DNA from 2 places in the Vibrio chagasii genome. Region 1 is predicted to be linked to the other one. Evidence: predicted binding sites of a transcription regulator. Region 1 holds the regulator's gene; the other holds the start of a gene.
What was found. The regulator MetJ, encoded in region 1, represses methionine synthesis genes. The targets are predictions, from matches to a motif close to TTAGACNTNTANANGTCTAA.
Positions count from the first base shown of each region.

Region 2: the regulator MetJ is predicted to act here: its motif matches at 7,066-7,085, upstream of metK (methionine adenosyltransferase).

Region 1 is NZ_AP025465.1:3,133,933-3,149,142, forward strand. Features, by position in the region: gene OCV52_RS14495 (bifunctional aspartate kinase/homoserine dehydrogenase II) at 1-1,015, opposite strand, end outside; gene OCV52_RS14500 (O-succinylhomoserine (thiol)-lyase) at 1,018-2,199, opposite strand; gene metJ (met regulon transcriptional regulator MetJ) at 2,407-2,727, shown strand; gene OCV52_RS14510 (malic enzyme-like NAD(P)-binding protein) at 2,924-4,213, opposite strand; gene rpmE (50S ribosomal protein L31) at 4,547-4,765, opposite strand; gene priA (primosomal protein N') at 5,096-7,297, shown strand; gene cytR (DNA-binding transcriptional regulator CytR) at 7,538-8,542, shown strand; gene ftsN (cell division protein FtsN) at 8,665-9,204, shown strand; gene hslV (ATP-dependent protease subunit HslV) at 9,407-9,955, shown strand; gene hslU (HslU--HslV peptidase ATPase subunit) at 10,011-11,351, shown strand; gene OCV52_RS14545 (1,4-dihydroxy-2-naphthoate polyprenyltransferase) at 11,541-12,458, shown strand; gene rraA (ribonuclease E activity regulator RraA) at 12,532-13,050, shown strand; gene zapB (cell division protein ZapB) at 13,146-13,388, opposite strand; gene glpX (class II fructose-bisphosphatase) at 13,713-14,720, shown strand; gene OCV52_RS14565 (helix-turn-helix transcriptional regulator) at 14,900-15,210, shown strand, end outside.
Region 2 is NZ_AP025465.1:2,936,097-2,951,306, reverse strand. Features, by position in the region: gene OCV52_RS13480 (hypothetical protein) at 1-93, opposite strand, end outside; gene ruvX (Holliday junction resolvase RuvX) at 192-614, opposite strand; gene OCV52_RS13470 (YqgE/AlgH family protein) at 675-1,238, opposite strand; gene gshB (glutathione synthase) at 1,347-2,297, opposite strand; gene rsmE (16S rRNA (uracil(1498)-N(3))-methyltransferase) at 2,307-3,038, opposite strand; gene OCV52_RS13455 (endonuclease) at 3,192-3,923, opposite strand; gene OCV52_RS13450 (SprT family zinc-dependent metalloprotease) at 4,074-4,574, opposite strand; gene OCV52_RS13445 (DUF2189 domain-containing protein) at 4,654-5,451, opposite strand; gene metK (methionine adenosyltransferase) at 5,820-6,974, opposite strand; gene tkt (transketolase) at 7,331-9,325, shown strand; gene OCV52_RS13430 (hypothetical protein) at 9,403-9,639, opposite strand; gene epd (erythrose-4-phosphate dehydrogenase) at 9,843-10,892, shown strand; gene OCV52_RS13420 (phosphoglycerate kinase) at 11,059-12,222, shown strand; gene fbaA (class II fructose-bisphosphate aldolase) at 12,378-13,454, shown strand; gene mscS (small-conductance mechanosensitive channel MscS) at 13,832-14,698, shown strand; gene OCV52_RS13405 (TetR/AcrR family transcriptional regulator) at 15,152-15,210, shown strand, end outside.

The DNA of each region.
Region 1 (15,210 bases):
CTAGTTGAGCACGCTTAAGCCCTTCAAGCACCTCACTTTCTAGACGGTCGAAATCGTGCCCGTGACCAAACGTCAGTTGCACAATCAGCACTTCATCCAGAGAGGTAATGATTTTTGCACCACGACCCGATGCCAATACACGCTCTATCTGTGTAGAGCCCGCCTCTGGCTGATAGCTGCAACGCAAGCTCAGATCCATCGCACTTTGCGCGACTGGCTGTAGTGTGCGGCTATGAAGCACAGGTGCGGCAAGACGAGCGAGTTCACTCGCTTCATCAAGACGAAGTAGAGGCAGTAAACACGCATCCGACACCAAGCGAGGGTCAGCACTGTATACGCCTGCTACATCACTCCAAATCGTTACGCGATCCACTTCAGCTAAAGCGCCAATCACGGTTGCTGAATAGTCTGAACCATTGCGACCAAGTAATACGGTTTCACCTTCAGTATTTTGCGCCATAAAGCCGGTAATCACCACACGACAATGGGCATGTTGCGCTAACGCTTCTTTAATCAGAGGATAAGAACGAGCACGCTCCACTTCAGGCTGAGCGCCCACTTCTGCACGTAAGAAAGCACGAGCATCTTGTGCGACAGCTTGTAAATCATGTTGGCACAACAAAGCAGCTAACAGACGTGAAGACCAAACTTCACCGTGACCTAGGACTTGCGCTTTTTGTGCTTCGCTTAGAGGAGCCGTTAGCTCGCCCAAAGCGGTAAATTCTTGTTGGATAGTCGCCGTAAGTTGCTCTGCAGGCTCACCTTCAAGCAGTGCTTCAATCAGTTCAAGCTGGAACTGACGAAGGGTTTGTAGGCACTCATGAGCAATACGCCCATCTTTATCAAGCGCTTCTACAAACTCAATCAAACGGTTAGTGGTTTTGCCTGCTGCCGAAACAACCACTAAGTCTGTTGCTGATGAATACTCTCTAAGAATGTTGACCACGCGTAAGTAACACTCAGGGTCTGCTAAACTGCTACCACCAAATTTATGTAGCTGGCGAAAGGCTGCCATTGTTACCCCTCCCCTTCAGCGATAAAGCCTTGTGTTTTTTCAAACGCTTGCTTGAGGTCATCAATCAAATCTTCAGCATCTTCAAGGCCAACAGAAAGACGCAGCAACTGTTGAGAAACGCCCGCTTCTGCCAGTGCTTCTTCACCCATCGCACGGTGCGTCATCGACGCAGGGTGACAAATCAAGCTTTCAACACCGCCCAGCGACTCCGCCAAAGAGAACAGCTCTAACTTATCGACAAAGAACTTAAGCGCCTCGAATGAGCCCGCAAACTCAAAACTCAGCATTGAACCAAAGCCAGACTGCTGCTTCTTCGCGATATCATGACCTGGGTGTTCAGGAAGGCTTGGGTGGTAAATTGTACCAACGAGATCTTGCTGCTGCAGAGACGCCAGAATTTCACGTGAACTCTCTTCGTGAACTCGCATACGAGCACCTAACGTACGAATGCCACGTAGCGTCATGTAGCTATCAAATGGTGTGCCGGTCGCACCAATACAGTTACCCCACCATGCTAGCTCTTCAGCGTGCTCTTCTGTTTTAGTGATCACCACACCACCAATCACATCTGAATGTCCGTTGATGTATTTAGTCGTTGAGTGGATAACAAAATCCGCACCCAGCTCTAAAGGCTTTTGGAACACTGGTGTCAAAAATGTATTGTCGACAGCAACCAGAGCACCAACCTCTTTCGCTTTACGGCAAGTTTCTGCAATATCAACTACACGAACTAAAGGATTCGATGGTGTTTCAATTAAGATCAACTTTGGCTTAAGCGCGATCGCCGCATCCAGTGCCGCTTGATCCGATTGATCAACAAACAGAACTTTGAAGTCACCTTTTAGTGAGCGAGTGTTAAACAAACGGTAAGTACCACCATAGCAGTCGTGTGGTGCGACAATCAGATCATCACTGCCTAAGAAAGCAGAAACCCATAAGTTAAGTGCAGAAGTACCGCAGTTAGTAACCACTGCACCTTTGCCCGATTCAAGCTCAAACAGTGCCGTTTCTAATAAACCGCGGTTTGGGTTACCTGAACGGGTGTAATCGTACTTTGGCACTTCACCAAAAGCGGGAAACCCATAGTTAGTCGAAAGATAAATAGGTGGGACAACGGCATGGTGTTGCGTGTCTGACTCGATACCAGTACGTACTGCGATTGTTGCTGGCTTCCGGCTGCTCATAGGTGCTTCCTTACAAGTTTGCGTCTGAGAGTCACAGCTGCTTGTCGGCATTTTGCGGCTGTGTTAGATATATGTTATCCACTTTACTTTCATAAACGTGAGACGTCAACACTTCTAGACGTCTATATGTCTTTGCTTATGGCGGTAAATCCCGCTAAAATCACCACTATTAATTTAATCTAACAACTAAAGTGATGAAGGTACGCAATGGCCGACTGGAATGGTGAATACATAAGCCCATATGCTGAGCATGGAAAGAAAAGCGAACAAGTAAAGAAGATTACAGTTTCTATCCCTTTAAAAGTGCTAAAGGTGCTTACTGACGAGCGTACTCGCCGCCAGATCAACAACCTGCGCCATGCAACAAACAGTGAGCTACTGTGTGAAGCTTTTCTACATGCGTACACAGGCCAACCACTGCCAACAGATGAAGACCTTCGTAAAGACCGCCCAGATGATATCCCTGCTGAAGTGAAAAAACTGATGACAGAAATGGGCATCGAGTTCGAAGCGTTTGACGAAGAATAACAATAACTCAGTCACTGCCTTCAATATTGATTCGCTTTAGCTGAATGTTCACATTACTGATTCGTCTTATCAGTGTTCTGTGAATAAGAGACATAAAAAAACCGACTCCAGATGAGTCGGTTTTTTATTATTTGTGCTCTATGGAGCAACCGCTATAACAAGCGACTACTCCATCCAGTCGCTATGCCATATGCTTCTATGCCATGTAGTTAGCAGGCATCTCGATACGCGCAACGCCAGATTCAACGGCCGCTTCTGCTACTGCTTTCGCTACGCGAGGAAGTAAACGTGGGTCCATTGGCTTAGGAATGATGTAACCCTTACCGAACTCAAGTGACGTCTCACCCGCTGCTTTTAATACTTCCGCTGGCACTTCTTCTTTCGCCAGTTCACGAATGGCTTTAACCGCTGCAAGCTTCATTTCGTCATTGATTTCGCTTGCACGCACATCAAGTGCACCACGGAAAATGAATGGGAAACAAAGTACGTTGTTTACTTGGTTAGGGTAATCACTGCGGCCTGTACCCATAATAAGGTCAGAACGAACTTCGTGAGCAAGCTCAGGCTTGATCTCTGGATCTGGGTTTGAACATGCAAACACAACTGGCTTATCAGCCATTAATGTTAGTGCTTCTGCCGGTAGTAGGTTAGGGCCTGATACGCCCAAGAATAGGTCAGCACCTTCGATAACATCTTCAAGCATACGCTTATCTGTGTTGTTTGCGAATAGTTCTTTGTATTCGTTCAGATCATCACGACGAGTGTGGATCACACCCTTACGGTCAAGCATGTAGATCTTCTCACGCTGAGCGCCACACTTAATCAGTAGCTCCATACACGCAACCGCCGCTGCGCCAGCACCTAAACAAACGATCTTACACTCTTCTAGCTTCTTACCTTGAAGCTCGATCGCGTTCAGCATACCTGCTGCTGTTACGATCGCAGTACCGTGTTGGTCATCGTGGAATACTGGTACATCACAACGCTCAATCAGGCGACGTTCAATCTCAAAACAGTCTGGTGCTTTGATGTCTTCTAGGTTGATACCGCCGAATGTATCTGCGATGTTCGCAACTGTATCGACAAACTCATCGATTGTGCGGTGTTTTACTTCAATATCGATAGAATCTAAACCAGCGAAACGCTTAAACAGTAGCGCTTTACCTTCCATTACTGGTTTAGAAGCAATTGGACCAAGGTTACCTAGGCCAAGAATCGCAGTACCGTTAGAGATAACTGCAACCATGTTGCCTTTACCTGTGTACTTATAAACGTTATCAACGTTCTGTGCGATCTCACGAACAGGCTCAGCCACGCCTGGGCTGTATGCAAGTGCTAGGTCTTCTGCAGAGTTTGCAGGCTTCGTCAGCTCAATGGCAATTTTGCCTGGAATTGGGAACTCATGATAATCAAGAGCTTGCTGACGGAATTGTTCTTGAGGTGATAATTCTTGAGAGGATTGATCTTGGCGGCTGTCTTCAGACATAGGTGTAGGTTCCTAGGATATTATTATTAGGGGGATCTTGTTCATGTTAATGGATGTACTTCAAAGTTCCTAGGTGGTAAAGGCCTCTGTCTCATTAAAAAACGAGATTTCACTACTAATAAGACCAGTGAGCAGTTGAAATTACTATCGCTTGTTGAACTTTCGAGCGGATTTGCAGTGATGAGTAATAAGCGAAGAATTACCCTTCAATATAGAGGCAAGCTGCTTGGTGTAGGAGAGAATGAAAGCTTGAGGGGAAAGTCTGTATTTTCTCAAATTTCAGGCAACAAAAAAGGACACCGAAGTGTCCTTTTTATGTCTAAATAGCGAGAATTACTTCTTGCTAGAAAGAGCACCGAAACGCTTGTTGAAGCGATCAACACGGCCGCCTGTATCTACGATACGTTGCTTACCAGTGTAGAACGGGTGACATTTGTCACATACGTCTAGGTGGATTGATTCTTTTGCTAGCGTTGAGTTGAACTCAAAAGTGTTGCCGCAAGAACAAGTAGCAGTAACTGCTTTGTATTCTGGGTGGATTCCAGCTTTCATGGGATAACCTCAAGTAGGCCGTGTCGCTATACGATTCTAAGCCGCACACCACACGTAGTTTAAAAAAGAAATAAAGACACCGCTCATCACTAAAGCGCGACGAAGCCATACCTTTAAGGTGCAGTATAGTAATGAATCTGTGAAGTAGGATCAACTGATTTGATACATTTTTCGCCAATATTGATATTATTTTCTTCATCTATTGAAATTCTTTGGCGGCAGCGACTTTCAGGCACTCACTTCCCCTTGTCAGCCAAACTGTTTCTCGAATTTAACCGCCTTATCCTTTAGACTGTTCGCTCTCGTCAACTCAGATAAAGCCGTCCCTTTATGCGTCCAATGATTGCCCGTGTGGCGCTGCCTGTCCCACTCGACAAGCAGTTCGATTACAAGATTCCAAGCCACCTATTTCCGATTATTGGTGGTCGAGTCTCTGTGCCTTTTGGACGACAAACCTTAACTGGGATTGTCACGGCTCTGGTTAACGAATCAGAATTCGAACTAGACAAACTCAAACCGATTAAAGCGTTGCTAGATAACCAGCCGGTTTGGCCGGACTCTGTCTACTCACTATTAACGTGGTGCAGTCAGTTCTATCAATACCCACTTGGCGAAACCTTTGCCAATGCCCTACCCAGAGCTTTACGCAAAGGCAAAGCGGCAGACTTCGCAACTTTGGTTGAGTGGCAGCTAACGCCGTCAGGCAGAGATCAGTTAATGCAAGGCTTTGGTCGCGCGGTCAAGCAAGCTAAAGTCATGCACATGTTGGAGCACGGTGCCGTTCCTCATCAAGAGTTCATCGACCAAGAGGTAGGCAGCGCTGTTCTCAAAACACTGGGAGAAAAAGGTTGGATTGAATCGGTTGAGAAGAAGCCGAAACGACAGCCATGGCCAGCCGACCTCGAAAACGACCAGGACAAACCTAAGCTCAACGAAGAGCAAGCCATCGCAATTGCAACGGTAAATAGTCAAAACAGCTTTGGTTGCTTCCTGTTAGAAGGTGTCACGGGTTCAGGCAAGACGGAAGTCTACCTAAATATGATTAAGCCGATTCTCGACCAGGGTAAACAAGCGTTAGTGCTGGTACCAGAGATTGGCCTAACACCACAAACCATTAACCGCTTTAAGCGACGCTTTAATGTGCCTGTTGAGGTTGTCCACTCAGGTCTAAACGATTCAGAGCGCCTAAATGCGTGGTTATCGGCTCGCGATAAAATTGCCGGCATTGTGATAGGTACTCGCTCAGCTCTGTTCACGCCGTTTGCCGATTTGGGCATTATTATTGTCGATGAAGAACACGACGCCTCATATAAGCAGCAAGATAGCCTACGCTACCATGCTCGTGATGTGGCGATCATGCGTGCGCACAAAGCGCAGATTCCAGTGGTATTAGGCTCTGCAACCCCAGCTTTCGAAACACTGCACAACGCGCAAATCGGTAAGTACAGCCACCTGACTCTGACCTCACGTGCCGGTGTCGCACTACCCACCACCAATAAAGTGTTGGATGTGAAAGGTGAATACCTAGAAAGTGGCTTGTCTGCATCATTGATCGCCGAGATGCAACGACACCTGAAATCTGGCAACCAAGTGATGCTGTTCCTCAACCGCCGAGGGTTTTCTCCGGCATTGATGTGTCACGATTGTGGTTGGACAGCCGAGTGTAAGCGCTGTGATGCCTACTACACCTATCACCAATACAGCAACGAAATGCGCTGCCACCATTGTGGCTCGCAGCAACATATTGTGCATAACTGCCAAGGCTGTGGTTCAGCAAACTTGGTCACGGTCGGAGTGGGTACCGAACAGTTGGAAGCGCAACTTGGTCAGCTATTCCCAGAATACAAAACCATTCGTATTGACCGTGACAGCACTCGCCGTAAAGGCAGCCTAGAGAGCGCACTCGAATCGATTCGCAAAGGTGAATACCAGATCCTTATCGGCACCCAGATGTTAGCTAAAGGCCACCACTTCCCTGACGTGACACTCGTGGCGTTATTAGATGTCGATGGCTCTTTATACAGCAGTGACTTCCGAGCCTCTGAGCGTCTTGCTCAGTTGTTCATTCAAGTGGCAGGTCGCGCAGGTCGTGCGAGTAAGCCTGGTGAGGTGATCTTACAAACGCACCACCCAGAGCACGGATTACTGCAAGCATTGCTGCACAAAGACTATAACCACTTTGCTCAAACGGCCTTAGCAGAGCGTAAACAAGCGATGTTGCCACCTTACACCTTTATGACGCTATTTAGAGCAGAGGCGAACGACACACGCTTGGTGGAAGAGTTCCTACGTCAGGTTCGTCATACACTGGAATCACACCCACTGTTTGACCAATATTGCATGGTGTTAGGCCCAACCCCTGCGCCACTGGCGAAGCGAGCGGGTAAATCTCGCTGGCAGTTGATTTTGCAAACCCAAACTCGCTCACTTATGCAGAAGCTATTAATGAGTGCGAAGCCGGCAATTAATATGTTACCCGCCGCGAAAAAAGTTCGTTGGTCGCTCGATATAGAGCCGCAAGACTTGAGCTAAACCCCTTCGGGTTAAAACTAATGATAAGTTTGTTCACAAATATTTCATATTTCTCGTGAGCAAGTTCACACGAGTCATGTGATTTTTGTTAATCTAGCCGTAACTTTACGCAGATGAAACGAATAAAATATTGCAATAAAAAAAGTGTTAGCAACACTTTCATAATATCTATTCGATTACATTTATTATTCACGCCTTAGATACTTAGGCAGCAAAGGAACTTAAAAGAGGGTTTAATTTATGGCGACAATGAAGGATGTTGCCCAGCTAGCAGGCGTCTCAACGGCTACCGTATCACGAGCTTTGATGAATCCTGAGAAAGTCTCAGTTTCGACTCGCAAACGAGTGGAAACAGCCGTACTTGAAGCTGGATACTCACCCAATACATTAGCTAGAAATTTACGTCGCAACGAATCAAAAACCATCATTACTATCGTTCCTGATATCTGTGACCCGTATTTCGCAGAAATCATTCGTGGTATCGAAGATGCTGCTGTCGAAAATGATTACCTCGTTCTGCTGGGTGACAGCGGCCAACAGAAAAAACGCGAGTCTTCGTTTGTTAATCTCGTCTTCACCAAACAAGCAGATGGCATGCTACTACTAGGCACCGACCACCCGTTCGATGTCAGCAAGTCTGAGCAAAAGAACCTACCTCCTATGGTAATGGCGTGTGAGTTCGCACCAGAGCTAGAACTGCCTACGGTACACATCGATAACCTGACTTCTGCATTCGAAGCCGTGAACTACCTTGCTCAATTGGGTCATAAGCGTATCGCTCAAATCTCTGGCCCAATGTCAGCAACCCTATGTAAGTTCCGTCAGCAAGGTTACCAACAAGCGCTGCGTCGTGCTGGCGTGTCAATGAACCCAGCCTACAGCACCATCGGTGATTTTACCTTCAAAGCGGGTGCTCAAGCGGTTCGTCAACTGTTAGCGCTACCAGAGCAGCCGACCGCTATTTTCTGTCACAACGATGCGATGGCAATTGGTGCGATTCAAGAAGCCAAGAAACTCGGTTTACGAGTGCCTCAAGATTTATCTGTTGTTGGCTTTGATGATATTCAATTCGCTCAGTACTGCGATCCACCGCTAACCACCATTTCTCAACCTCGTTATGAGATTGGACGCCAAGCAATGTTGATGATGCTAGACCTACTAAAAGGCAACGATGTGCAAGCAGGTTCGCGTCTGCTAGAAGCCAGCCTAGTGGTTCGAGGCAGTACTGCACCACCTCGAATGTAAATCTTCGAAATACCCATATAAATCTGCGGCACATTTTGATGTGCCGCTTCCATTTCTACACTATTATCCTCGCGCAATCTGGATTACCATGAGAGCAGAATTACCAACTACTGAATTGTCTTGTGGCTAATAGAGATTATGTGAAGCGTGGTCGTGGCACGAAAAAACCGACCAAAAAACAAGCCCCTCGCCGTAAACCATGGCGTAGTGGTCTTTTGGCGATCCTCCTTGTTGGCGGGTTTGGTTACGGACTTTACCTATTGAGTAATGACCCAGAGCCACCAGCACCGGCTCCAGTAGTGAGTAAACCAACACCGAAGCCAAAACCAGCCAAAGTGATTCCACCACCTCCAGAAGAGAAATGGGACTACGTTGAAACGCTGCCAAGTCGCGAAATCGAAGTAAAAGCCAAAGAGCAAGAGATCTCTAAGATCCCTTACATCATGCAATGTGGCGCTTACAAAACGTCAGCACAGGCAGAAGCACGTAAGTTGGATATCGCCTTCCAAGGTATCTCGAGTGAAATCCGTAAGAAAGATGGCAGCAGCTGGTACCGCGTGGTACTAGGGCCATACAAGCTTAAGCGTGATGCAGAGCGAGACCGCCACAAGCTGCAGCGTGCTAAAATCGAGCCTTGCGCCATCTGGAAAGACACCGAATAGATCCAGTAAAGCAGTCGCAAAAAAGACAAATAACGAAAGCCTCCCATTGTGGAGGCTTTCTTTTTATTCATCGCTTTTTCTATCTTCTTTCAAACTTACACCGATAAGTTGCACGACATCACTCACGGTTCCTTGAATTATCCGAGCACCATCCTCATATACTTTTTATACCCAAAGATAAGAACATTAAGAGGCCCTACTCGTGACTACCATAGTATCTGTACGTCGTAATAATAAAGTCGTCATCGCGGGTGATGGACAAGTATCTCTAGGCAACACGGTAATGAAGGGCAATGCCCGTAAAGTGCGTCGCCTATACAATGATAAAGTACTGGCTGGTTTTGCTGGCGGTACCGCTGATGCTTTCACGCTATTCGAAAAATTTGAAAGCAAGCTGCAAATGCACCAAGGCCATCTGACCAAAGCTGCCGTTGAGCTAGCGAAGGATTGGCGTAGTGACCGTGCTCTACGTAAATTAGAAGCACTACTCGCGGTAGCTGACGAAACCGCTTCACTGATCATCACAGGTAACGGTGATGTTGTTCAACCAGAGAACGACCTAATCGCTATCGGTTCAGGCGGTAACTTCGCTCAAGCAGCGGCTACGGCACTATTAGAAAATACTGATTTAGATGCACGTGAAATCGCAGAAAAGTCGCTGAATATTGCAGGCGATATCTGTGTGTTCACCAACCATCACCACACTGTTGAAGAGCTAGAAAGCACTGTTGAACTGCCAAAGCCAGAATAACAAACGCTTCTACCCAAACTTGTATCAACAGTGATTAAAGAATTAAGGAAAAACCATGTCTGAGATGACTCCTCGCGAAATTGTTCACGAACTCAATCGCCACATTATCGGTCAAGACAACGCTAAGCGTTCAGTTGCTATCGCACTGCGTAACCGCTGGCGTCGTATGCAGCTTGAAGAGAGCCTGCGTGTTGAAGTATCACCAAAAAACATTCTAATGATCGGCCCTACGGGTGTTGGTAAAACAGAGATTGCTCGCCGCCTAGCGAAGCTAGCAAATGCACCGTTCATCAAAGTAGAAGCGACTAAGTTCACCGAAGTTGGCTACGTAGGTAAAGAAGTTGAGACCATCATCCGCGACCTAACGGACGTTGCGATCAAAATGACGCACCAGCAAGCGATGAAGAAAGTGCAATTCCGCGCTGAAGAGCAAGCGGAAGAGCGCATTCTTGATGCCCTACTACCACCAGCTCGTGATGCTTGGGGTCAGAATGAGCAATCAAGCGAAGACACAACCTCTTCAAACACTCGCCAAATTTTCCGCAAAAAATTGCGCGAAGGTAAGCTAGACGACAAAGAGATCGAAGTCGATGTAGCAGCACCACAAATGGGCGTTGAAATCATGTCACCTCCAGGCATGGAAGAGATGACTAACCAGCTACAAGGTATGTTCCAAAACCTAGCTGGCGACACCAAGAAAAAGCGTAAGATGAAAATCAAAGACGCATTCAAAGCCCTAACGGAAGAAGAAGCCGCTAAGCTTGTGAACCAGGAAGAGCTGAAAGAAAACGCGATCTTCAACGCTGAAAACAACGGTATCGTATTCATCGATGAGATCGATAAAATCTGTAAGCGTGGCGACAGCTCAGGTCCAGACGTATCTCGTGAAGGCGTTCAACGTGACCTACTGCCTCTTATCGAGGGCAGCACAGTATCAACTAAGCACGGTATGGTGAAAACGGACCACATCCTATTCATCACATCGGGTGCATTCCAAGTGGCTAAGCCATCAGACCTAATCCCTGAGCTACAAGGTCGTCTACCTATTCGTGTAGAACTTGAAGCGCTTTCAGCGAATGACTTCAAACGCATTCTAACTGAGCCAAAAGCATCTCTGACAGAGCAATACATTGCCCTAATGAAGACGGAAGATGTGAACATTGAGTTTACTGAAGACGGCATCAACCAGATCGCGGATGCAGCATGGCGCGTAAACGAAACCACTGAGAACATCGGTGCACGTCGTCTACACACTGTGATGGAGCGTTTGATGGATGAGATTTCATTCGATGCAACAGACAAAGCTGGTAGCACGCTAGTGATCGATGAAGCCTACGTGAACTCGAAGCTTGGTGAATTCGTTGAAGACGAAGACCTAAGCCGCTTCATCCTGTAGCACACGAAACTCCAACTTATTGCTCTATCTCAAAGAAATAGCAGCTAATAAGCGAATTCAAGGCCCACTTTCGAGTGGGCTTTTTATTACCTGAAAAATGGGCGTATACTCAAATCACCGCATGAAACCAATACTTACAATATAGGCGCCCTGCTAATCAAGGCGTCCTTACAACGAAATAGACTTACGATGAAACAATCTCTAATGATTTGGCTTGATGCCGCACGACCAAAAACTCTGCCTCTCGCACTCGTCTCTATTCTTACAGGAAGTAGTTTAGCGTTCGCCAACGATCAGTTCTCTTTATCGATCGCTCTGTTGGCCTTTTTAACCGCCACCCTATTACAGATTTTGTCGAACTTGGCGAATGACTACGGTGACGCAGTAAAAGGCACAGACAATGAAAACCGCTTAGGCCCAATGCGTGCCATGCAGTCGGGTGCGGTAACCGCCAAAACCATGAAGCAGGCGATCATCCTCAACATCGTGTTTACTGTGATTGCTGGTCTGATTCTGATTTTTCATGCCTTAACCTCGATTGAAAGCATTCTTTCTTTCATTGCGTTAGGTGTATTGGCCATTGTTGCCGCTATCGCTTACACCGTGGGTAATAAGCCTTATGGCTATATCGGCCTTGGCGACTTATCGGTATTTATCTTCTTTGGCTTATTAGGCGTTTCAGGTACTTACTTCCTACACACTGGCCATGTGGAACCAAGCCTCTTCCTTCCTGCGTTAGGCTGTGGATTGATGGCGGTTGCAGTACTTAATATCAACAACATGCGTGATATTGAAAACGACAGTGAATGTGGCAAACGCACAATGGCGGTTCGCCTAGGACAACGTAAAGCCAAGCATTACCACTTTACGCTACTTGGGTTAGCACTGGTCTCTTTTGCTATCTACCTACTGATTCAAGAGAAACCGGTCTGGATCAGCCTGCCATTTTTGTTGAGTATTGTGATTGTCTACAAGCACGGTAAGGCCGTTTGGGAAACCGAAAAACCCGCTCAAATAGCACCTATGATGCCTGTGATTGTGAAATGCTCGCTGGTTACTAACCTATTGTTTGCAGGGGTTGTCGTAGCTCAAACTCTATTGAGTTAATTGAGACTAATCATTGCAAAGGGATCAAGCACCGATATACTCAAAGTAAGCTCATTGTTCAAAAGGTATACTAATGGAATACAACACTTCAGCACTGTGCGACATATATTTAGATCAAGTTGATGTCGTGGAGCCAATGTTCAGCAACTTTGGTGGACGTGCCTCTTTCGCAGGACAGATCACGACATTAAAGTGCTTTGAAGACAACGCTTTGATTCGCTCGGTACTAGAGCAAGACGGTCTAGGGCGTGTGTTGTTAATCGATGGTGGCGGCTCACTGCGTAAAGCACTGATTGATGCCGAAATGGCCCTACTTGCCGAAGACAATGAGTGGGAAGGTATTGTGGTGTATGGCTGCGTTCGCGAAGTCGATGAGCTGGAAGACATGAACCTAGGTATTCAAGCGCTGGCTTCTATTCCTGTAGGAGCAAGCCAAGATGGTGTCGGTGAGCTAGATGTACCCGTTAACTTTGGCAGCGTAACCTTCTTACCGGAAGATTACCTCTACGCCGACAATACGGGCATTATTCTTTCAGCCGAACCTTTAGACGTTGAACTTGACCTCGATGCTGATGAAGAAGAAGTCGAGTAACCCTTGCTCCTCATAAGTCACTCACAATAACCAAGAACACAAACAGAAACGCCCGCTACTGAGTAGCGGGCGTTTTTTTAAATCTGAAGAGTGAATTACTCTACTTCATCCATTTTACCAAGAAGGTTACGGATGCGATCTTGCCATGCAGAGTGCTCTTCTTGCATCTGCTGAGTTTTTTGCTCTAGCTCTTGACGGCTTGCTTTCAGTTCACCAGCTTCTGTTGCTAGTGCTTGTTTCTCTTCTTTAAGCTCTTCCACTTCCATTTGAAGAAGTGCAATCGTATCTACTGCTGTTTGAATTTTTGCTTCTAGTTGCTCTAGTACTTCAAAAGACATTCTGGCCTACCTTTAAGTTATCCATTTGATGGTGAAGGTTCACTCCACTTATTTCCCCATTCTACTCAGCAGAGCAAGGATAAACACTCAATATATTCGATATTTTGCGCCATTCGATGAAAAAAACAGCGCTTTTTACCGAATATTGACGTTAATTCTTACAGCCACACTCGTAAACCAATTATTTTGATGAATATTAGCGGTTTTTCACTGCTCATTGATCAAAAGCAATCTGCAAAAAGCAAAAAGGCAAACGTTTCCTTTTGGATATGGTAAAATCCGCCGCGAAATTTCTATTCCCCCTTTGAAAATTTTGGAGTCCGCATGAAACGCGATTTAGCAATGTCATTCTCTCGTGTCACAGAAGGTGCAGCACTGGCTGGTTACAAGTGGCTTGGCCGTGGCGACAAAAACGCTGCAGATGGCGCTGCTGTAGAAGTCATGCGTAGCCTACTCAACAAAACCGAAATCAGCGGTGAGATTGTTATTGGTGAAGGTGAAATCGATGATGCACCTATGCTTTATATCGGCGAAAACGTAGGTGTAGGCGGCGACGCTGTCGACATCGCAGTTGACCCAATTGAAGGGACGCGCATGACAGCAATGGGCCAATCAAATGCATTGGCAGTATTGGCTGCAGGCGAGAAAGGTAGCTTCCTAAAAGCGCCTGATATGTACATGGAAAAATTAGTAGTTGGCCCTGGTGCTAAAGGCGCTATCGACTTAACTCTACCGTTAAAAGAAAACCTAGTAAACATTGCTAAGGCTTTGGGTAAAACACTCGATACACTGGTAGTAACCACACTAGCTAAACCACGTCACGATCAAGTGATTGCAGAGATGCAAGCGATGGGCGTTCGTGTATTCGCAGTGCCAGACGGTGATGTAGCTGCATCTATCCTAACCTGTATGCCAGACAGCGAAGTCGACGTAATGTACTGCATTGGCGGCGCACCTGAAGGTGTAGTTTCTGCCGCAGTAATTCGCGCGCTAGACGGTGACATGCACGGTCGTCTGCTGCCTCGTCACGAAGTGAAAGGCGATACAGAGGAGAACCGTAAACACGGTGAACTTGAGCTAGAGCGTTGTGCTGAAATGGGCGTAACCGCTGGTATCGTGTTGAAGATGGAAGACATGGCTCGCAGCGACAACGTGGTATTCTCAGCAACGGGCATCACTAAGGGTGACCTGCTAGAAGGTATTTCTCGTCAAGGCAATATCGCGACAACCGAAACCCTGCTTATCCGTGGCCGCTGCCGTACGATTCGCCGCATCAAATCAATCCACTACCTAGAGCGCAAAGACCCAGAAGTGGTTGGTCATATCCTGTAATCCTCATATCGAGTGAAACAGAATATTCAAAGGCTGATACCAAGTATCAGCCTTTTGTTTTATTGCCCTGTCAGGTTCTCACCATTGCGATTGATAGGTCAGTAACTGTCAAAATAGTAAATGGTTTGCTTTATAAACACCTTGCCTCATAATAGTAAGGTTCATGAGGTAGGGATAGTATGAAAACAAGCGACAAAATCTTACAGACCATTAAGCGTCAAGGCGCGGTAACGGCCAAACAGCTGTCAGAAGAGTTTGGCATGACGACAATGGGTGCAAGGCAACATCTGCAAAGCCTGGAAGATGATGGCATTCTCGCGTTTCATGACGTCAAAGTGAAAGTCGGTCGTCCGACTCGTCATTGGTCTCTTACTCAGCACGGTCATAGTCAGTTTTCAGACCGTCATGGTGAGCTTACGATTCAAGTCATCGATGCGGTAGAGAATCTATTCGGAAAAGAAGGCCTAGCTAAAGTCGCTGCCGAGCGTGA
Region 2 (15,210 bases), 200 kb from region 1:
TTTGCCATCATTCATGTAACTAGCGCTACTAGACCCTGTGGAGCTGCACGCAGAAATGGTTAGAGCGGCGAAGATTGCTAGAAAAATTTTCATGTGAACTCCCACTTACCTATTGATGAATTGCATCGTCTTTACGGCGAGAAATTCGTGGGGATCACAAATCGGGTTGCTTTTTGCTCACTTAATTTTCGTTAAGAATATTGTGCTTCAAACCAGCTTTCGAGAATGACAACTGCGGACTGGTTATCAACATTTCCTTTACTTAATGCTTTGTAGCCACCCATGTCAAAGAGGTCGGCTCTTGCTTCTGCGGTCGATAATCTTTCGTCATGCAACTCAACATCAACACCAAAACGACCTTTTAAGCGGTTAGCAAATTTCTTTGCTCTTGGTGTGATGGTCTCTAGATCACGACCGTGAAGATCCGTGGGTAGCCCGACGACGATAAGATTTGGTTGCCACTCTTTAATCTGTTTTTCGATATCGTCCCAGTTCGGGATACCGTCTTTAGCTTTAAACGCTTTTAAAGGGCTCGCTGTGCCAGTGATTTCTTGTCCAATCGCGCTGCCGATACTTTTTGTACCGTAATCAAATGCCATAATTGTTCGTGACATGGGGTTTCCAAATTTATCTGTGTTTGAGAGTGTCTGTTTATTTTATTTAGCTGATTTGAGCTAGGCGTGACCAGCGTCTGCTGAAAGCTGAGCGGCATTAATACCTAACATTTGTACCGCAACTTTCCAGCGATCTGAAATTGGCGTATCGAAGATGACTTTAGGGTCGGCCTCAACGGTTAACCATGAGTTCTCGGTCAGTTCGGTTTCCAGTTGTCCCGGTTCCCATCCTGCATACCCAAGTGCGACTAAATAATTCATCGGCTCATCTTCTGTGCCCAACACCATCAAGATATCTTTTGAGGTTGTTACTGAGATTTGGTCAGTCATATTGATGCTGGATTGATAGCTGCCTTTGGGCTTGTGCAAAATAAACCCACGGTCTTCAGCAACCGGTCCACCGTTTAATACCGGCTTATCAAGGCTGGCTTGATTCGGTTTTGGTTGTTCAGATTCAACCTCAACTTGTTTGAGCATACTACCGACAGTGACATCGATGGGAGCGTTAATCATTAACCCCATCGCACCTTCCTCGTTGTGTTCACAGAGGTAGATTACCGAGTTTTGAAAGTACGGATCTTTCATCCCGGGCATAGCGACCAAAAAGTGGTTCGTTAGGTTCATAGAGCCTCCTGCCAGTGTGTTCCCAATAAAGGAAAAGAGCGGCGTAAAGCCGCTCATTCTATCCCTAAGACGTATGTGTGAAGCGCTAGGGCTTTCTTTTAGCTTAGGTTATTTTGCATTAACGCGACGCTCAATTGCATCCATTAATTTGCCCGTTACCGAGATATCGAAAGCGGCTTCGATTTCGCGGATACATGTAGGGCTCGTTACGTTGATTTCAGTTAGCTTATCACCGATGACGTCTAGGCCAACGAAGATTAGACCTTTTTCTTTTAGTGCAGGAGCAACCGCTCTTGCGATCGCCCAATCTGTGTCACTTAGAGGACGTGCTTCACCAGTACCGCCAGCTGCAAGGTTACCTCGAGTTTCGCCTTTAGCAGGGATTCGAGCTAGGCAGTAAGGCATTGGCTCACCGTCAACTACAAGAATACGCTTATCACCGTTGCTGATGTCAGGAACGAAAGTCTGTGCCATCGCGTAGTTTTGACCGTGGTTAGTCAGTGTTTCTATGATCACTGATACGTTTGGATCGCCTTCTTTCACACGGAAGATAGATGCACCACCCATACCATCAAGTGGTTTAAGGATTACGTCGCCATGCTTCTCGCGGAATTCTTTAATTTTCTCCGCTTTGCGAGTCACGATGGTGGTTGGTGTTAGTTCAGGGAACCATGCTGTGAACAGCTTCTCGTTACAGTCACGTAGGCTTTGCGGTTTGTTTACGATCAGTGCGCCATTCTCTTCAGCACGCTCAAGAATGTAGGTTGCGTAGATGTACTCAGTATCAAACGGAGGATCTTTACGCATCAGTACAGCATCTAAATCAGATAGCGCGATAGTCTGTTCTGACTTGAATTCATACCAACCATTTGGATCTTCTTTGAGCTCAACGACCTTAGTGTCTGCAATCGCTACGCCTTGATCTAAGTGTAGATCATTCATTTCCATGTAATGGATTTCGTAACCACGACGCTGAGCTTCAAGCATCATGGCAAAGCTAGAGTCTTTTTTGATGTTAATGGATGAAATTGGATCCATTACGATGCCAAGTTTGATCATTTTTTTCTCCTAGCCTAGATCGCCAAAACGGACTTGTAAGGCAGTAATTGCGGTTAGAGCTGCTGTTTCGGTACGAAGTACACGTGGGCCGAGTAGCGTCTCTTCAAATTTGTATTGTTCTGTCATGCCGATTTCTTCAGCCGACAAGCCACCTTCAGGGCCGATCAATAGGCGTACCTTACTGATAGGTTCTGGAAGGGTATTAATTGAGTATTTTGCACGAGGATGTAAGTTCAGCTTTAATGCTTCACTCGGTTCACTACACCACTCTTCAAGTTGCATGATAGGGCGAATCACTGGAACTGTATTTCGACCGCACTGCTCACATGCTGCGATCGCAATTTTCTGCCACTGAGCGAGCTTTTTCTCGAAGCGTTTAGCATCTAGTTTAACGCCACAGCGTTCTGAAATCAGAGGAGTGATGGTGTTTACACCAAGCTCTACCGACTTTTGGATAGTAAACTCCATTTTGTCACCACGTGAGATCACTTGTCCTAAGTGTAAGTCTAATGGAGATTCACTGCTGCGCTCGATACGCTCAGTCACGTCAACAGTGACACTCTTCTTTGATACTTCAGTGATTGTCGCTGGAAATTCAGCGCCGCTGCCATCAAAAAGAAGAACTTCTTGACCTTCTTTCATACGAAGGACACGACCAACATGACCCGCGGCATCTTCGCCTAAAGCGAGTGAACCTAACTGGTGAATGAGTTCTGGGTGATGGATACGAGGGATTCTCATGCTGGTAAACCTATAAATAGTGTCATTAGGGTATTTTGTCTCTGCCTAACATGGATGCTTTCAGTTGAAAAAACAAGGGTAGAGCAAGAGTTTCAGGGGCAATTCTGAAACTCTTGTTTGAGACGGCTAGGAATGTGGGTTACGCGAGTGGTGCTATTTACAAGCTGGATAAACAAATGGGTTGTGATTCCCTTGGATGGCATAGATACGCTCATCACGAGTACATTCCCACTCATCGACAGGGAACTGCTTGTTCCACGCCATCATCAGATTGGTTTGCTGTTTAGATAGCTTGAAACCATATTCTTGGCTCATGTAAAGATAAGTTCGAGCGATAGAGCCTTTCGCTCTGTCTGGCGGCATCACCTTACGTTGCTTGAAGTTGACCTGCATTTCACACTGACCATAGCTTACTCCATCCATACCATTCCACTGACTGAAATTGTAGTTGGAGCGATCTCCGTTAACCTCACCAATCGCCGGCGTTAAGTTGTGAAGGTCGGCTTCCATGGATTTGAATATTTTGTCATTGCGGGTGCAGTTCTTGCGTCCACCGCCTTGCCAGCATTGTCGCTGGTGGCCAAATTGCCAAGCGGGAACCACGTGTTCCCACTCAATTCGACTGGCCCGTTTTTGTTGCTTTCGCACTTGATAACCACAGCCTGCAAGATCTGGAATGCCTTTCTTTTTGTCTTTCCAAGTAATGTCACAGCCACAATAGAATGAAGTCGGGTGATCAAGGTAAATCTTCACGGCTTCTTTTTTTGCTTTGGAGAATGAGCTTGGTGGAGCGGCGAAAACGCTTTGGGTTACCAGTAGGCCAAATACTATCGATAAGTAAAAAGACACCGATAGGCCAAATGCTTTTGGGGTGGTTTTATACATAGAAAAAGACTGATAAAAGTATGATAAACATCAGTCTAGCACTCAAAGGATGGATTTCTCCATTACATTTCTATCATGAATTCCATTGAGTGCAGTTTTCTAAATTGGCGAGGGGCGCGATAAAATAAAGCTGGCGCCGAGTCGGGGGAGTTAGCTGAGTTGCGTGCCTGTAAAGGCCAAGGTTTGATTACACTGCTGGCAGCGGTAGCTTGACTGGTTACGTAACACCTTGTTGTGACGTCTGATAGAAAGTGGATAAACCGTGCAGGCACAGCGATACTCAAAGGTTTTTCCTTGCACTGAGGATATCTCAAAGCTATGGGTCGTTTTGGCTGGCACGTTGAATACCTTTTCCATCACGTATTTCCATTCATTCCCGTGAGGTCTCACTCGTCCAAAGACCTGATGTGTGATCAGATGTGCCAGTTCATGAGGCACCACCTCGTTAATGAAGGCATCCTCATTCTCGGCGAAGAGTACATGGTTGAGCTTAATTTCATTGAGCTGAAGGTAGGCCTTTCCTGCCGCTTTACCTCTTAACTTGTAAGTAATGGTCGGGCATGGGAATTCACGAGAGAAATGTTGATTAGCGATAGCTAGGCACTCGGCCAATTTCTTATTTGCTCGATGTTGTTGCGGGGTGTAAGACAAACGTTGTTAACTCCAAAAAAAGGCCTCAGCGTTTAAGCTAAGGCCTCATCATAACATTGCTCGTTATTCTGGCGATAATTTATAGGTGGTGATTCTTCTTGATGATTTCGTGGTAGGCATGCCATGTACCATAACCAAGTAGCGGCATGGTGACGATCATACCAATGCCGTAGGTTGCAAAGCCCACCAGAATACCGGCACAAATAATACTTGCCCATACCACCATTGCTGGGATGTTGGATTTCACGGCATTGAAGCTGGTGAAGATTGCGCTCATCACATCCACGCGTCTCTCCATCATCAATGGAATAGAAAATGCCGAGATGCTGAAGATTAGGCTGGCGATTACAAATCCAATAACAGAACCCGTGATCAAGAAGGGCGCAAACTCTGCTAATGGCGCGCCTTGTACTGATGGATACAAAGCGTGCAATAGAGCGGCGATACGCATCCAGAATATCATCGCGACCATTAATACAATCGCAAAGGCCCACTGGTGAGTCGAGTTGCGAGTAATGGCTTTCATTGAATGGAATAGGCTGGCGTTGTGCCCTTTTTCTCTTTCCCAGGCTGCGTCATACAAGCCCAGAGCGAGAAAAGGTCCTATCAGCATGTACACAATCAAGCTTGGCATCACCACCAAGTGTGTTCCTTGCCATTGGACAAGTTGAACAATGGCAATTGCCGCTCCCATAAAGCATAAACCGTAAAATGCGCTGATTAATGGCATTCTTACTAAGTCATGCAGAGCAAGCGACAACCAATGAAAGGGTGCGGAAATACTGATTTGGTTGCAAGGAATGGTGCGAGCGTAATCCTTATCGCTGACCTTGTGTTTTTTATCGTTCAGTTCGGATGGGTGCGCGGTACGAGGCATAGATCCCCCTAGTTAAATAACGTCCTAGTTATAATTCCATAAGACTCATCGGTGTGGCTTGTATGAGAGTTATGGTGTTGAGCTAAATTGCTCTTTGTCATCCCAGTTTTTGTTCTAGCGTGCATTTAACGAGCGTTATCAGACTGAATTAATTTAAGTTAAATGTGAGCTTGATCGCCTAGGAGTTACCTTAACTATTGTCAGTAGTGTTAGAAAACACAAATTATCAGCGGCTTTTTATACTTAGTGGTTAACGGTAAAGAAGGGCGTTAGAGAAAGAAGTAGCTAGTGAAGGTTCGGTAAGTACATAAAAATAAAGCCCTTACTAAGCAGTAAGGGCTTTAAAGAAACAAATCGCAGTGGCTAAATTATTTTAGGCCAGCGAAGTCAGCAAGGATTGCTGCTTTGTCAGTCGCTTCCCAAGGGAACTCTTCACGACCGAAGTGACCGTATGCTGCAGTCTGCTTGTAGATAGGCTGAAGAAGGTTCAGCATCTCTTGAAGACCGTATGGACGTAGGTCGAAGTTTTGACGAACTGCTTCAATGATGATTTCGTGCGCTACTTTCTCAGTACCGAACGTTTCAACCATGATTGATGTTGGATCTGCAACACCGATAGCGTAAGACAGTTGAATCTCACAACGGTCAGCCATACCAGCTGCAACGATGTTTTTCGCAACGTAACGTGCTGCGTAAGCTGCAGAACGGTCAACCTTTGATGGATCTTTACCAGAGAATGCACCGCCACCGTGACGAGCTGCGCCGCCGTAGGTATCAACGATGATCTTACGGCCAGTTAGACCACAGTCACCCATTGGGCCACCGATTACGAAACGGCCTGTTGGGTTGATGAAGAAGTTAGTGTCTTTGTTGATCCACTCTGAAGGAAGTACTGGCTTGATGATCTCTTCCATTACCGCTTCACGTAGGTCAGGTGTTGTTACTGAATCACAGTGTTGAGTAGAAAGAACAACAGCATCGATACCAACGATCTTACCTTGGTCGTACTGGAAAGTAACCTGAGATTTCGCATCTGGGCGAAGGAAGTCTAGCTTGCCGCTCTTACGTACTTCAGCTTGTTTCTTAACAAGAAGGTGAGAGTAAGTGATTGGAGCTGGCATTAGGATTTCAGTTTCGTTAGTCGCGTAACCAAACATGATGCCTTGGTCGCCTGCGCCTTGCTCTTTCGGGTCTGCTTTATCAACACCTTGGTTGATGTCTGGAGACTGCTTACCAATTGTGTTTAGAACGGCACAAGAGTCAGCGTCAAAGCCCATATCAGAGTGAACGTAACCAATTTCACGAACTGTTTCACGAGTGATCTCTTCGATATCAACCCATGCAGAAGTTGTTACTTCACCGCCAACCATAACCATGCCGGTTTTTACGTAAGTCTCACAAGCAACACGTGCTTTTGGATCTTGTTCTAAGATGGCATCAAGAACAGCATCAGAGATTTGGTCTGCAATTTTATCTGGATGACCTTCTGAAACAGATTCAGAAGTGAATAGGTGCTTAGCCATGAGAGCTCCACTTTTAGTTTTTGGTGTAAATAGTTCATGGCGTCGCAAGCTAGGAAGCGCCGCCATTAAATACAGTATATTTTGTAGGTGTTTCTACATCTAGACGTCTATTCTAAATTCCAGCGGTCGAATTACAAGCTCTTTTTTATGATATGCCATAACTAAACGTTTGCGTGTTGGTTGAGATAAGCGGCTGACAAGTGATGTAAATGTTCGAAAATTGCGAAAAATGACCGTTAAAATGCCAGTAAAACGTTTGCAGTCGCAATAGTCGTTTGAGAGAATACCCGCGCTAATTAAAATGAAAACATTAGCACTATCTCTTTTTTAAATCGCTTATGTATCCAGGAGCAGACATGCCTTCTCGTAAAGATCTAGCCAATGCAATCCGCGCACTTAGCATGGACGGTGTTCAACAAGCAAATTCAGGCCACCCAGGCGCACCTATGGGTATGGCTGACATCGCTGAAGTTCTTTGGCGTGGCCACTTGAACCACAACCCAGCAAACCCAGAGTGGGCTGACCGCGACCGTTTTATCCTGTCTAACGGCCATGGTTCAATGTTGATTTACTCTCTGCTTCACCTTGCAGGCTACGAGCTTTCAATTGAAGATCTGAAAAACTTCCGTCAACTGCACTCTAAGACTCCTGGTCACCCAGAGTACGGTTACGCTCCTGGTATCGAGACAACGACGGGTCCTCTAGGTCAAGGCATCACTAACGCTGTTGGTATGGCAATGGCAGAGAAAGCACTGGCTGCACAGTTCAACAAAGAAGGTCACGACATCGTAGACCACTACACTTATGCATTCATGGGTGATGGCTGTCTGATGGAAGGTATCTCTCACGAAGCATGTTCACTAGCTGGTACGCTAGGTCTTGGTAAGCTGGTTGCTTTCTGGGATGACAACGGTATCTCTATCGATGGTGAAGTGGAAGGTTGGTTCTCTGACGATACTCCTAAGCGTTTTGAAGCATACGGCTGGCACGTAATTCCAGCAGTAGACGGTCACGATCCTGAAGCAATCAATGCAGCTATCGAAGCAGCTAAAGCAGACCCTCGTCCAACGCTTATCTGTACTAAAACTATCATCGGTTTTGGTTCTCCAAACAAAGCAGGTACGCACGACTGTCACGGTGCTCCACTAGGCGCTGATGAAATCACAGCAACTAAAGCAGCATTGGGTTGGGAACACGGTCCTTTCGAAATCCCAGCTGATATCGCAGCTGAGTGGAATGCGAAAGAAGCAGGCGCAGCGAAAGAAGCAGCGTGGAATGCTAAGTTTGACGCATACGCAGCGGCTTACCCAGAGCTAGCAGCAGAATTCAAACGTCGTACTAACGGTGAACTTCCAGCACAGTGGGAAGAGAAAGCAAACGCAATCATTGCTGATCTTCAAGCTAACCCTGCAAACATTGCTTCACGTAAAGCATCTCAAAATGCTCTAGAAGCGTTTGGTCAAATGCTTCCAGAATTCATGGGCGGCTCTGCTGACCTAGCGCCTTCGAACCTAACTATGTGGTCCGGCTCTAAGTCTCTAGAAGCAAATGACTTCTCTGGTAACTACATCCACTACGGTGTACGTGAATTCGGTATGACGGCGATCATGAACGGTATCGCTCTGCACGGTGGTTTCGTACCATACGGCGCGACATTCCTAATGTTCATGGAATACGCTCGTAACGCAATGCGTATGGCTGCTCTGATGAAAGTTCAGAACATCCAAGTTTACACGCATGACTCTATTGGTCTTGGCGAAGATGGCCCAACTCACCAACCAGTTGAGCAAATGGCTTCTCTACGTCTGACTCCAAACATGAGCACATGGCGTCCATGTGACCAAGTTGAGTCTGCAGTCGCTTGGAAACTGGCTATCGAACGTAAAGACGGTCCAACGTCTCTAATCTTCTCTCGTCAAAACCTTGCGCAGCAAGAGCGTAGCGAAGAGCAAGTAGCTAACATCGTGAAGGGTGGTTACATCCTGAAAGATTGTGAAGGTAAGCCAGAGCTGATCCTTATCGCTACAGGTTCTGAAGTTGAGCTAGCGGTTAACGCTGCAGCTGAACTAACAGCTGAAGGTAAGAAGGTACGTGTAGTATCTATGCCTGCAACTGACGCATTCGACAAGCAAGACGCTGAGTACCGTGAATCTGTACTTCCATCTGACGTAACAGCTCGTATTGCTGTAGAAGCTGGCATCGCTGACTTCTGGTACAAGTATGTTGGTTTTGGTGGCAAAATCATCGGTATGACAACGTTTGGCGAATCTGCACCTGCAGGTGAGCTATTCAAGATGTTCGGTTTCACTACTGAAAACGTAGTAAACACAGCAAAAGAGCTTCTTGCTTAATCATTACTTGTTAACAAGCAATGAAAGAAAAACCGAGCTATCAGGCTCGGTTTTTTTAGTAATATACAAATTTTAGGCTATTCGAATTCATTACCCCAATTGTCCAGCTCTTTAGTGCCACATACTTTACATGTCACGTACCTATCCATGTTGTAGTAGTGGCCGCCATTGATAATTGAGTTAGCAAAAAGCTTAATTCTACCGAGTAAACTTTTGTCGGTATCATAACTGCTTGTCTGGCGAACAAGAATTTCACTATGTGGTGTGTCTTTATTGCATGTCTTGCAAAAATGAGTCGCTGGGTATCCAGATATAACCTTTTCCTTTGGTTGAGAAAACTGGGTTAGAAACAGCCGTAGAACTAGGTAAGACTCATCACCTCAATAACTACATTAATCAAAAATGATAATCAATGCTAATAGATTGCTTTTGTCTAGTTAGACAACTCAACTAATGCCTTTTGGGTAGGATTCAGTTATTATCTGTTGCACGAAATTTTGGTTAGATGTACGGAACTATGCTAAAAGTCGCGATAAACGGATTTGGACGAATAGGGCGTAACGTATTACGCGCTGTTTACGAAAGTGGCAAAAGCCAACAAATCAAAGTAGTAGCTGTCAATGAGCTTGCTCAGCCTGACGCTATGGCTCACCTATTACAGTACGATACCAGCCACGGTCGCTTCGGTAAGAAGATCTCCAACGACCAAGAGCACATCTATGTCCATCATGGCATCGGTGTGGAAGATAAAGGTGAGTTCGATACGATTCGTATTTTACATCTTGCTGATATCGAGTTGCTGCCTTGGCGTGACCTCGAAGTGGACATCGTTCTTGATTGTACTGGTGTTTACGGCTGCCGTGCAGACGGCCTTGCACACATTGCGGCTGGCGCGAAAAAGGTACTGTTCTCACATCCGGGAGCTAATGACCTAGACAACACCATTATCTACGGCGTGAATCACGATACTATCGAAGCCGACCACAGAGTCGTTTCTAACGGTTCATGTACCACCAACTGTATCGTTCCTATCATTAAGGTTCTTGATGAAGCCTTTGGCATCGAATCAGGCACCATAACGACCATTCACTCTTCAATGAATGATCAGCAAGTTATTGATGCTTACCACAGCGACCTTCGCCGTACTCGTGCAGCAAGCCAATCCATTATTCCTGTCGATACCAAACTGCATAAAGGTATTGAAAGAATTTTCCCGAAATTTTCTAACAAGTTCGAAGCAATATCTGTGCGTGTACCGACGGTAAACGTAACAGCGATGGATTTAAGTGTCACAATTAATACGAATGTGAAAGTTAATGACGTAAATCAAACCATTGTTAACGCATCTCAGTGTACATTACACAACATCGTTGACTATACTGAAGCGCCGCTCGTATCCATTGACTTTAATCATGATCCCCATAGCGCGATTGTTGATGGTTCACAAACTCGAGTGAGCAATGGCCACTTAGTGAAAATGCTAGTGTGGTGTGATAATGAATGGGGCTTTGCGAACCGAATGCTGGATACGGTTCTTGCAATGCAAGCTTCAGAAGGCAAGAAGTAAGACCTAGAAGCAAATGTGCGGATTATTTATTTTTTAGCTTGAAATAAATGCGAAGTGTCCACATATTATGAGTAGCTAAAGTATTACCAGTTGAATAATTTATAGGCTTAGCAGGGTTGCTGAGTTTCCAAAACTTTATTTTTATTTAAATTTGAGAGGACAAATCATGTCTGTGATCAAGATGACTGACCTGGAACTTGCAGGTAAACGCGTATTTATCCGTGCTGACCTAAACGTACCAGTAAAAGACGGTAAAGTAACTTCAGATGCACGTATCCTAGCATCTCTACCAACTATCAAGCTTTGCCTAGAAGCTGGTGCAAAAGTAATGGTTACTTCTCACCTTGGTCGTCCTACTGAAGGCGAATACAACGAAGAGTTCTCTCTAGCTCCTGTAGTTAACTACCTAAACGACGCACTAGATTGCGAAGTTAAACTGGCTAAAGACTACCTAAACGGCCTAGAGCTAAACGCTGGTGAGCTTGTTGTTCTAGAAAACGTTCGCTTCAACAAAGGCGAGAAGAAGAACGAAGAAGAGCTATCTAAAGCATACGCATCTCTATGTGACATCTTCGTAATGGATGCATTCGGTACGGCTCACCGTGCACAAGCATCTACTCACGGTGTTGGTTCTCACGCTCCTGTAGCATGTGCTGGTCCTCTTCTTGCTGCTGAACTTGAAGCACTAGGTAAAGCAATGGACAACCCAGAGCGTCCACTAGTTGCTATCGTTGGTGGTTCTAAAGTTTCTACTAAACTGACTGTTCTTGAGTCTCTATCTAAAGTTGCAGACCAACTTGTTGTTGGTGGTGGTATCGCAAACACCTTCATCGCTGCTGAAGGCCACAACGTAGGTAAGTCTCTATACGAAGCAGACCTAGTTGACACTGCTAAGAAGCTGATGAAAGAGTGTGCTATCCCAGTAGCGACTGACGTTGCATGTGCTAAAGCATTCGACGAGAACGCAGAAGCTGAAATCAAACACGTATCTGAAGTTGCAGACGACGACATGATCTTCGACCTAGGTCCTGATTCAACTGCAGCTCTAGCTGAAATCATCGGCAACGCAAAAACTATCCTTTGGAACGGCCCTGTAGGCGTATTCGAATTCAAGAACTTCGAAGCGGGTACTGCTGGTATTTCTAAAGCAATCGCTGAGTCTGCAGGTTTCTCTGTAGCAGGTGGTGGTGACACGCTAGCAGCTATCGACAAGTTCGGTATCAAAGCTGACGTTTCTTACATCTCTACTGGCGGCGGCGCTTTCCTTGAGTTCGTTGAAGGTAAAGTACTTCCTGCAGTAGCAATGCTTGAAGAGCGTGCTAAAGCATAATTGATTTAGAAAGGCGAGATGCGAATCTCGCCTTTTAACGTTTGCTGCATATCACACTTTTTTGCTAGAATGGCATAAGTTGTGAGCAAACGATTGCAAGTTTTTAAACTTAAGTTTTTTAATCTTAAAACGATAGAATAAATAGGACTATTTCCATGTCTAAGATCTTCGATTTTGTAAAACCTGGTGTGATTTCTGGCGATGACGTACAGAAAGTATTTGAAGTAGCAAAAGAAAACAAATTTGCTCTTCCTGCTGTAAACGTTGTTGGTACTGACTCTGTAAACGCAGTACTAGAAGCGGCTGCTAAAGTTAAATCTCCAGTAGTTGTTCAGTTCTCTAACGGTGGCGCTGCATTCTTCGCAGGTAAAGGCGTTAAACTTGAAGGTCAAGGTGCACAAATCCTTGGTGCTGTAGCTGGTGCTAAATACGTACACGCTGTAGCTGAAGCTTACGGTGTTCCAGTTATTCTACACACTGACCACGCTGCTAAGAAACTACTTCCATGGATCGACGGTCTACTGGACGCTGGTGAAGAGTTCTTCGCTCAAACTGGTAAGCCTCTATTCTCTTCTCACATGCTAGACCTTTCTGAAGAGTCTCTAGAAGAGAACATCGAAACATGTGCTAAGTACCTAGAGCGCATGGCTAAAATGAACATGACAATCGAGATCGAACTTGGTTGTACTGGTGGTGAAGAAGACGGCGTTGATAACTCTGATATGGATGCATCTGAGCTTTACACTTCTCCAGAAGACGTTGCTTACGCATACGAGAAACTAAGCGCTGTTAGCCCACGTTTCACTATCGCAGCATCTTTCGGTAACGTACATGGTGTGTACAAGCCAGGTAACGTTGTTCTAACTCCAACTATTCTACGTGACTCTCAAGCATACTGTGCAGAGAAGTTTGGTATCGCACCTAACGCTCTAAACTTCGTATTCCACGGTGGTTCTGGTTCTACTGAAGCAGAAATCCAAGAGTCTATTGGCTACGGTGTTATCAAAATGAACATCGATACTGATACTCAGTGGGCGACATGGGATGGTATCCGTGCATACGAAGCGGAAAACCGTGACTACCTACAAGGTCAAATCGGCAACCCAACTGGTGAAGATGCACCAAACAAGAAGTACTACGATCCACGCGTATGGCTACGTGCTGGTCAAGCTTCTATGGTTACTCGTCTTGAGAAAGCATTTGCTGACCTTAACGCTGTAGACGTACTATAATTCTTTGAATTAAGTACTCTTTAGTTCCAAAACCCGCAGATTGAGCGGGTTTTTTTATATCTGATAAAAAGTTGTATTATTTATGTGAAAAACCTAGCGTGTGGTGAATAAGTTTCCTAGGATTGAGTTAACGGTATTTGTATTTATGCGTAAGTTTCCTTTATTCAAAGGCTTACATGAGTATGACTTTGCAATCTTTTAAAGACAGGATATCGTGCCGGAAAACGGAGTGTAGACACTCTGTTTCGTAAAACAGACTTAGCAAATTTTTCGTTAGCCTTCTGGTTTGGTCAAATAAAGTTAGCAAAGCCTATTCGACTGAAAAATTTGGTTTAAGGCAGTTTAGCTCATAGCGTATAACATAGAGGATGCACATTATGGCTGAGAGTTCTACAACGATTGAGACCCCGCTTGTAGATGGTCTTTCAAATGCAGAACAGTGGTTAACGGATAACTCAGATTTGTTTATTCAGTACGGGGTAAACATTATATCTGCATTGGTTATTCTGTTTATTGGTAACCTAATCGTAAAAGCTGTAGCAAACAGCGTGGCTAAGGTTCTTCAGAAGAAGAATATGGACCGAGCGGTTGTTGAGTTCATTCATGGCTTAGTCCGTTATTTGTTGTTTGTTATTGTTTTGATTGCAGCTCTTGGTCGCCTTGGCGTTCAGACTGCATCTGTGGTGGCGGTAATAGGTGCCGCTGGTTTAGCGGTTGGTCTTGCACTGCAAGGTGCACTATCGAACTTTGCAGCAGGTGTGCTTATCGTTGCATTCCGTCCATTCAAGTCTGGCGACTATGTGGAAATTGGCGGTGTGGCAGGCTCAGTTGATTCAATTCAGATCTTCCAAACGGTTTTAACAACACCTGATAATAAAATGGTTGTGGTACCGAATGGTAATGTTATCGGTGGCTCAATCACTAACTATTCTCGCCATGATACGCGTCGTATCGACCTAATGATTGGTGTCTCTTACGGCGCAGATCTACAAAAGACCAAAGAGCTTTTGACTAAGATCTGTGAAGCTGATGAGCGTATACTTAAAGAACCAGGTGTTTTAGTTGGTGTACACACGCTAGCAGACTCTTCAGTTAACTTCGTGGTTCGCCCATGGGTTAGCACTGCTGAGTACTGGAATGTTTACTTCGACTTAATGCAAGCAATCAAAGAAGGCTTGGATAAAGAAGGTATCGAAATCCCATTCCCACAAATGGATGTTCACATGAACAAAGTTGAGGGCTAATAAAGCTTCGACAAATTGAATAAAAGGCGGATAACTTAGGTTATCCGCCTTTTTTGTTGTCTTCAATATCATTCCTTTTACTCGTTAGTTGTTGTTACTGCTTAGCTTCTTTTCTTTGTATATCCCTATTTCGTGTTCTACTCGACGTCGGCCACAACGATGTTTTTAACATCGCATATAAGGGCTTTCTTACTTCTTGTCCTCCCAAAATAGCCAATAAACATAAACCGCCAGGAATCAGAATCATCATCAGTAGCGGTCGAAGTAGGTAAGAGAAGCAAAAGATCGTGGGCAGAAAAATCAGCACTTGTCCCAGTCGGTTTAATATATTCATCATGTCCGTATCTCCAAAGTTAAATTGAGCGCGCTCATTTTCATAATTGAGCGTGCTCAATTTGTCAAGTTAGAGCACTAAGAGTATGATCAAGCTTGATTAGAGAAGGATGTATTTTCGTGAGTAAGAGAGAGATAACGAAACAGAAGATCTTAGCGTCTGCTTGGGAGTTGTTTGG